DNA from 2 places in the Bradyrhizobium sp. 192 genome. Region 1 is predicted to be linked to the other one. Evidence: riboswitches for the same ligand, from Rfam matches in the RefSeq annotation. Region 1 holds a riboswitch; the other holds the start of a gene.
The links. A riboswitch is a leader RNA that binds a small molecule or an ion and turns the genes downstream of it on or off. The one in region 1 is predicted to bind S-adenosylmethionine.

Region 1 (3,404 bases):
TGACCTCGTCGAATGGAATATAGGTCCCGGTCGGATTGTTGGGGTTGGCGAGCCAGACCAGCTTGGTCTTCGGCGTCACCGCCTTGAGAATGGCGTCGACGTCGCAAGTGAGGTTCTTTTCGGCCGCGACGACGTTCTTGGCGCCGACCGCCATGGTCGCGATCGGGTAGACCAGGAATCCGTGCGTGGTGGAGATCGCCTCGTCGCCGTGGCTGAGATAGGTGTGGGCGAGCAGATTGAGGATCTCGTCCGAGCCGGCGCCGCAGATGATGCGGTTGGGATCGAGCCCGAAAGAGCGGCCGATCGCCTCGCGCAGCACGCGCGAGGTCCCTTCCGGATAGTCTTCCAGGTGATCCGCCACGTGCTTGAACGCCTCGATCGCCTTGGGCGAGGGCCCGAACGGCGTCTCGTTGGCGGAGAGCTTGAACACCTTGCGGCCCGGCTCGGCGACCGGGCTCTTGCCGGGCGTGTAGGGCGCAATATCGAGAATGCCGGGATTCGGCACGGGGCGTGACATCTTGAACTCCGAAAATGGCGGGGCGCGGCGCGTGACTTACGATTTCGCCCCGGTCGGGGGCACCGTATAGCGCGTTGCGTGGCTGCCGACGAGGGCCGTGGAGCGCACCGAGGCCCCCGCTTCGATCAGGGCAGCCCTGATTTTGTCGATGCTGGTCGCGCTCGTGACCGAGACTAGCAGCGCCGCGCCGTCGAAGGCGGTATCGGGCACCGCCACGATTTCGGCGAGCGGCGACAGGGCGCGCGCCACCTCCGCGTTCCAGCCGGACACGCGCACGCTGAAGGTCTCGACCTCGGTCACTAGGGCGCTGTCGGGGACGCGCGAGATCGCGAACACCGGCAGTGCGGCCGGATGGTCGGCGCGCTCGACGAACGGCATGCGCGCGATGATCTTCGGCGCGCCTTTTTCCTCGAGCGAGAGCCACCACGGCGTGCGGCTGGAGGTCGCCGAGACCAGCGCCAGGTCGCCCTTGGATTTCGCCACCGCCTCGACCGCGGCCTGCGCGCTGAAATGCGCGACGTAAGGCACGGTGAAACCAAAATGGAAGCGCGCGGAATCGCGCATCGCCGGCTCGCTCACGGAGATGTCAGCATGCACGGAGAACGGCGCCTGCACGTAAGTGAACGTCGAGATGATGACGCGCCAGATGCTCTCGACCGTGTCGAGTGGCAGGATGCCGCGATGCCGCTGCACGAGGTCGCGCATCATGGCGGCCTCGCGCGCCGGGCGGAACGCCGAGCCGACCTCCTGGGTCTGCTTCACCTGGATCAGGCGGTCGATGATGTCGCCACGCTGCATCAACAGACGATGCATGCCGTCGTCGATCGCGTCGATCTCCTTGCGCAGTTCCTGCAGCGATGGTGGCGCGGGCGGAATTTGGGACATGTCTGGCTGTCGATTGTTCCGATGGGGAATGCCCTGATTAGGCAGTCGGGGCCGCGAAAGCAAAGAGAAATGACGCTGCTTTCCGCCGAAGGCGCAGCAGGCGAATTTGGTCGATCCGGGCCGCGACTTGACGAAAACCGCCCAAGACGGTAGCTTTTGCCCGTTCCGTGGTCATTTGAGCCGGCCGGCTTGCAGCCACGTTAAAAAACTCGCTAAACAGGCCGGGGACGTTTTCGATCCCGGCCGAACCTTTCGTTCAGGCCGGGTTTTTCATGGCCTGATTTCAAATGCGGTCTCGAGCTCGACCGCAAACGAGGTCGATGGTCAGATGGGTGACGTCAAGTCGATACCGAGTCCTGCGATCAGCGCCGACGAGCGATCGCACGAGGTGGGTCATCCGAGTTCGCAGGTCGCACATTTCGGCGGCGAGCAGCCGCTACGGCTCGATTGCGGCGTCGATCTCACCCCGTTTCAGATCGCCTACCAGACCTATGGCGAACTCAACGCCGATCGCTCCAACGCGGTGCTGATCTGCCATGCGCTGACCGGCGATCAGCATGTCGCCAACGTGCACCCCGTCACCGGCAAGCCCGGCTGGTGGGAGACGCTGGTCGGTCCCGGCCGCCCCATCGATCCCAAGCACTACTTCATCATCTGCTCCAATGTGATCGGGGGCTGCATGGGCTCGACCGGGCCGGCGTCGATCAATCCCGCCACCGGTAAGGTCTGGGGCCTGGAATTCCCCGTCATCACCATCCCCGACATGGTGCGCGCGCAGGCCATGCTGATCGACCGGCTCGGCATCGACACGCTGTTCGCGGTGGTCGGCGGCTCGATGGGGGGCATGCAGGTGCTGCAATGGACCGCGGCCTATCCTGCTCGCGTGTTCTCCGCGCTGGCGATTGCCTGCGCGACGCGGCACTCGGCGCAGAACATCGCCTTTCACGAGCTTGGCCGTCAGGCCGTGATGGCCGATCCCGACTGGCACGCTGGCGGCTACGCCGATCAGGGCATCCATCCGCATCGCGGGTTGGCGGTGGCGCGGATGGCCGCGCACATCACCTATCTCTCCGACGCCGCGCTGCATCGCAAGTTCGGCCGCCGCATGCAGGACCGTGAGCTGCCGACCTTCTCGTTCGACGCCGACTTCCAGGTCGAGTCCTATCTGCGCTACCAGGGCTCGTCCTTCGTCGAGCGCTTCGACGCCAACTCCTATCTCTATCTGACGCGCGCGATGGATTATTTCGACATCGCCGCCGACCATGGCGGCGTGCTCGCGAAGGCGTTCGCGGAAATCAAGACCCGCTTCTGCGTCGTCTCCTTCACCAGCGACTGGCTGTTCCCGACCTCGGAATCGCGCGCGCTGGTGCATGCGCTGAATGCGTCGAGCGCGCGGGTGTCGTTCGCCGAGATCGAGACCGATCGCGGCCACGACGCCTTTCTGCTCGACGTGCCCGAATTCCTCGATATCTCCCGCGCTTTCCTGCAATCGGCAGGCAAGGCGCGCGGACTGAAGGATGGCTAGCATGTCCGTGCAGGAAGTATTGCCGCTGGGCGGCGTCGCGACCGGGCAGTCCGGTGATTTTCGCACCGATCATCGGCTGGTGGCCGAGATGGTCAAGCCCGGCTCGAAAGTGCTCGATGTCGGTTGCGGCGAGGGCGATCTGCTTCAGTTGCTGGAAACCCGCGGCATCGACGGCCGCGGCATCGAACTGTCGCGCGAGGGCGTCAACCGCTGCGTCGCCAAGGGGCTCGCGGTGGTGCAGGGAGATGCCGACACCGACCTCGTCAATTATCCGGATGACGCCTTCGACTACGTGATCCTGTCGCAGACGCTGCAGGCAACACGGCAGCCGCGCGTGGTGCTGGAGAATCTGCTGCGCATCGGCCGCCGTGCCATCGTCTCGTTCCCGAATTTCGGCTTCTGGAAGATGCGGCTCCAGCTCCTGATCGGCGGCCACATGCCGCGCACCGAGAATCTGCCGGCGACCTGGTACGACAC
Region 2 (3,404 bases), 1.2 Mb from region 1:
AGCATCTTCTCGTAGACGAGGCGGCCGACGATCTGGCCGTGCTCGAGGATGAACGGCACTTCGCGCGAACGTACCTCCAGCACGGCGCGCGATCCCAATCCGCCCGCACCCGCATAGCCGAAGCCGGGATCAAAGAATCCGGCATAGTGCACGCGGAATTCGCCGACCAGCGGATCGAACGGCACCATCTCCGCCGCGTAGTCGGGCGGCACCTGCACGGCTTCCTTCGAGGCCAGGATGTAGAACTCGCCGGGATCGAGGATCAGGCTGCCGTCGGGACGGGCCGAGATCGGCTCCCAGAAGTCCTCGACGGAATACCCGGCGCGACGATCGACGTCGACGACGCCGGTGTGGCGCTTGGCGCGGTAGCCGACGAAGCCGTTTGCCCTTTCGCCGGAGAGATCGACGGAGACGGCGACGCCGCCGGAGAGATCGGCATCGTCGACGTCGACGAGGCGCTCGGCGGCGTGCAAGGCATCGAGCTCGTCGGGGTTGAGGATGGCGTCGCCGGTGCGGAAGCGCACCTGGCTCAGACGCGAGCCCTCGCTGACCAGCACCGGAAACGTCTTCGGGCTGATCTCGGCATAGAGCGGGCCGTGATAGCCGGCGCCGATCATGTCGAAGCGGCGGGTGCCGTCGGCGATCACGCGGGTGAAGACGTCGAGCCGGCCGGTGGAGCTCTTCGGGTTCGCGGCCGCGACGATCTCAGGCGGCAGCGCGAGGCTCTCCAGCAGCGGCACGATGTAGACGCAGTTGGTTTCAAGCACGGCGCCGTCGGCGAGGCTGAATTCGTGCAGCTTCAATTCGTCGATCCGCTCGGCGACGGTGGCACCGGGACCGGGCAGGAAGCTGGCGCGGACGCGATAGGCGATGTCGCCGAGACGCAGATCGAGGCTCGCCGGCTGGATCTGGCTCTCGACGAAATCATAGGCGGGCAGGATGAGGCCTGCCGCCGCCATCGCCGCGATCATGCGGTCGGGCAGGATACCATTGGCGTCGGGCGCGACCGTGAACGTCAACCGGGGGTCCTCATCGGGGGTCAGATGCATCCGGACATGCCGGAAATACAAGTCTTTTACGGCTATCCGATGGACGCCTTGACGGAAAGGGCATTGCGGAATATGAGCATCACTTATCCCGTGGTGATTTGAGCCGGCCGGCTTGCAGCCACGTTAAATAAGTCGCTAAACAGGCCGGGGACCTCTGTGATCCCGGCCCGTGGATATATCCAGGCCGGTTTTTTTGTGACCGTTTTCGACGAGACGGTCATGTCGGAGGTACCTATGTCGAAGTCGACCACCAACTACCGTCCCGAAACCCGCCTGGTCCATTCCGGCACCCTGCGCTCGCAATTTGGCGAGACGTCGGAGGCGCTGTTCCTGACCCAGGGCTATGTCTACGACACCGCCGAGCAATGCGAAGCGCGGTTCAAGGGCGAGGATCCGGGCTTCATCTATTCGCGCTATTCCAATCCCACCATCGCGATGTTCGAGCGCCGCATGATCGAGCTCGAAGGCGCCGAGGCCGCCCGCTCGGCGGCAACAGGCATGGCCGCGGTGACGACCGCGATCCTGGCGCCGCTCAAGGCGGGCGATCATCTGGTCGCCTCCCGTGCGCTGTTCGGCTCGTGCCTCTACGTCGTGCAGGACCTGCTGCCGCGTTACGGCATCGAGACCACGCTGGTCGACGGAGCCAATCTCGACGAATGGCAACGCGCGGTGAAGCCCAACACCAAGACGTTCTTCCTGGAGAGCCCCACCAACCCGACGCTCGACGTGCTGGATATTCCTGCCATCGCCGAGATCGCGCACAAGGCCGGCGCGCGGCTCGTCGTCGACAACGTGTTCGCGACGCCGATCTGGCAGAGCCCGCTCGCGCTCGGCGCCGACGTCGTGGTCTATTCCGCGACCAAGCATATCGACGGCCAGGGTCGCTGCCTCGGCGGCATCATCCTGTCGTCCGAGGCCTTCATCGCCGAGCACATCCACAACTTCATGCGCCAGACCGGCCCGTCGATCTCGCCGTTCAACGCCTGGGTCCTGCTCAAGGGCCTGGAGACCCTGGGCGTGCGCGTGCGCGCGCAGACCGAGACTGCCGCGCGCATCGCCGACGTGCTGGCGAGCCATCCGAAGATCTCGCGGCTGGTCTTCCCGGGCCGCGCCGATCATCCGCAGGCAGCCTTGGTGAAGAAGCAGATGCGCGGCGGCTCGACGCTGGTCGGCTTCGAGGTCAAGGGCGGCAAGCAGGCGGCGTTCCGCGTGCTCAATGAATTGAAGCTGGCGAAGATCTCGAACAATCTCGGCGACGCCAAGAGCCTCGTCACCCATCCGGCGACCACGACGCATCAGCGCCTGAAGCCGGAGGACCGCGCCGCGCTCGGCATCAGCGAAGGCTTCATTCGCTTCTCGGCGGGGCTGGAGCATGCCGATGATCTGATCGAGGATCTGACCGCGGCGCTGGAGAAGGCGTGAGGGGGTGAAGGTCTCGTAGGGTGGGCAAAGGCGCGCTTGCGCCGTGCCCACCATTCTCGATGACAATGACGAGATCGTGGGCACGGCGCGCGAAGGGCGCGCCTTTGCCCACCCTGCGGCACCGTCTTACATCGGCCGATACGTCCGCACGTCGGCCGGCACGTTCACGCCCAGCTTGATCTGGCCGACGGAGCGGATGATGTCGTCGCCGAGCAGCTGGGCGAAACAGGCGTAGCCCCAATCGTTCATGTGCAGGCCGTCGGCGATGACGAAGCCCTCGACCGGAATGGCCTGCTTCTCGTGCCACTCGCGCATCACCTCGAAGCGCGGGAAGATGCCGACGTGACGGAGCTCGGCGACCTTGCCGAGCAGCTTCACCATCCTGCCGGCGCTTTCGGCGCGCTGGTTGACGGCTGGCGAATATTGCGGATCGACCAGCACGATGTCGGCGTCGCCGGCGGCCTGGATGCGGCCGATGCCCTCCTCGACCAGCTTTGCGGTCTCGCCGGGATCGAGATTGCGCAGTACGGCGTTGGTGCCGACCTGCCAGATCACGAGATCCGGGTGCACGTCGATCACCTCCCTCTGGAGGCGCTTCATCATCTCGGGCGCGTCCTCGCCACCGACGCCGGCATTGACGACGGTGATGTCGGCGGTCGGATATTGCCGGCGCAACTGTGCGGCAAGACGGTTCGGATAATTGAACTCCGGTGAGGTCGCACCGAAGCCCGCGGTCGACGACGAGCCGAACGCGACGATGACGACGGGCTTGCCGGCGACGAGCTTGCCCGCGACATGCGGCAGCGAGCCCATCGCCTTCGTACCCCCCTTCGGCGGCAGGCATGGCACGCGGCTGAAAATATCGGCGGCGGACTTCGCGACCTCTTTCACTTTGTCGATAGCGCGTGAGGTGACGCCGCGCTGCTCGGGTGA

Region 2: linked by a shared signal. The riboswitch ahead of IVB24_RS04955 (O-succinylhomoserine sulfhydrylase) and the one ahead of IVB24_RS37670 (homoserine O-acetyltransferase) in region 1 are both predicted to bind S-adenosylmethionine.

Annotation. Positions count from the first base shown of each region.
Region 1 covers NZ_CP064690.1:8,015,202-8,018,605, reverse strand. Annotated here, with positions in the region: gene hisC (histidinol-phosphate transaminase) at 1-517, opposite strand, end outside; gene IVB24_RS37675 (chorismate mutase) at 554-1,402, opposite strand; SAM riboswitch at 1,560-1,639, shown strand; gene IVB24_RS37670 (homoserine O-acetyltransferase) at 1,731-2,927, shown strand; gene metW (methionine biosynthesis protein MetW) at 2,929-3,404, shown strand, end outside.
Region 2 covers NZ_CP064690.1:1,070,630-1,074,033, reverse strand. Annotated here, with positions in the region: gene IVB24_RS04960 (2'-deoxycytidine 5'-triphosphate deaminase) at 1-1,019, opposite strand, end outside; SAM riboswitch at 1,130-1,209, shown strand; gene IVB24_RS04955 (O-succinylhomoserine sulfhydrylase) at 1,284-2,471, shown strand; gene IVB24_RS04950 (SGNH/GDSL hydrolase family protein) at 2,598-3,404, opposite strand, start outside.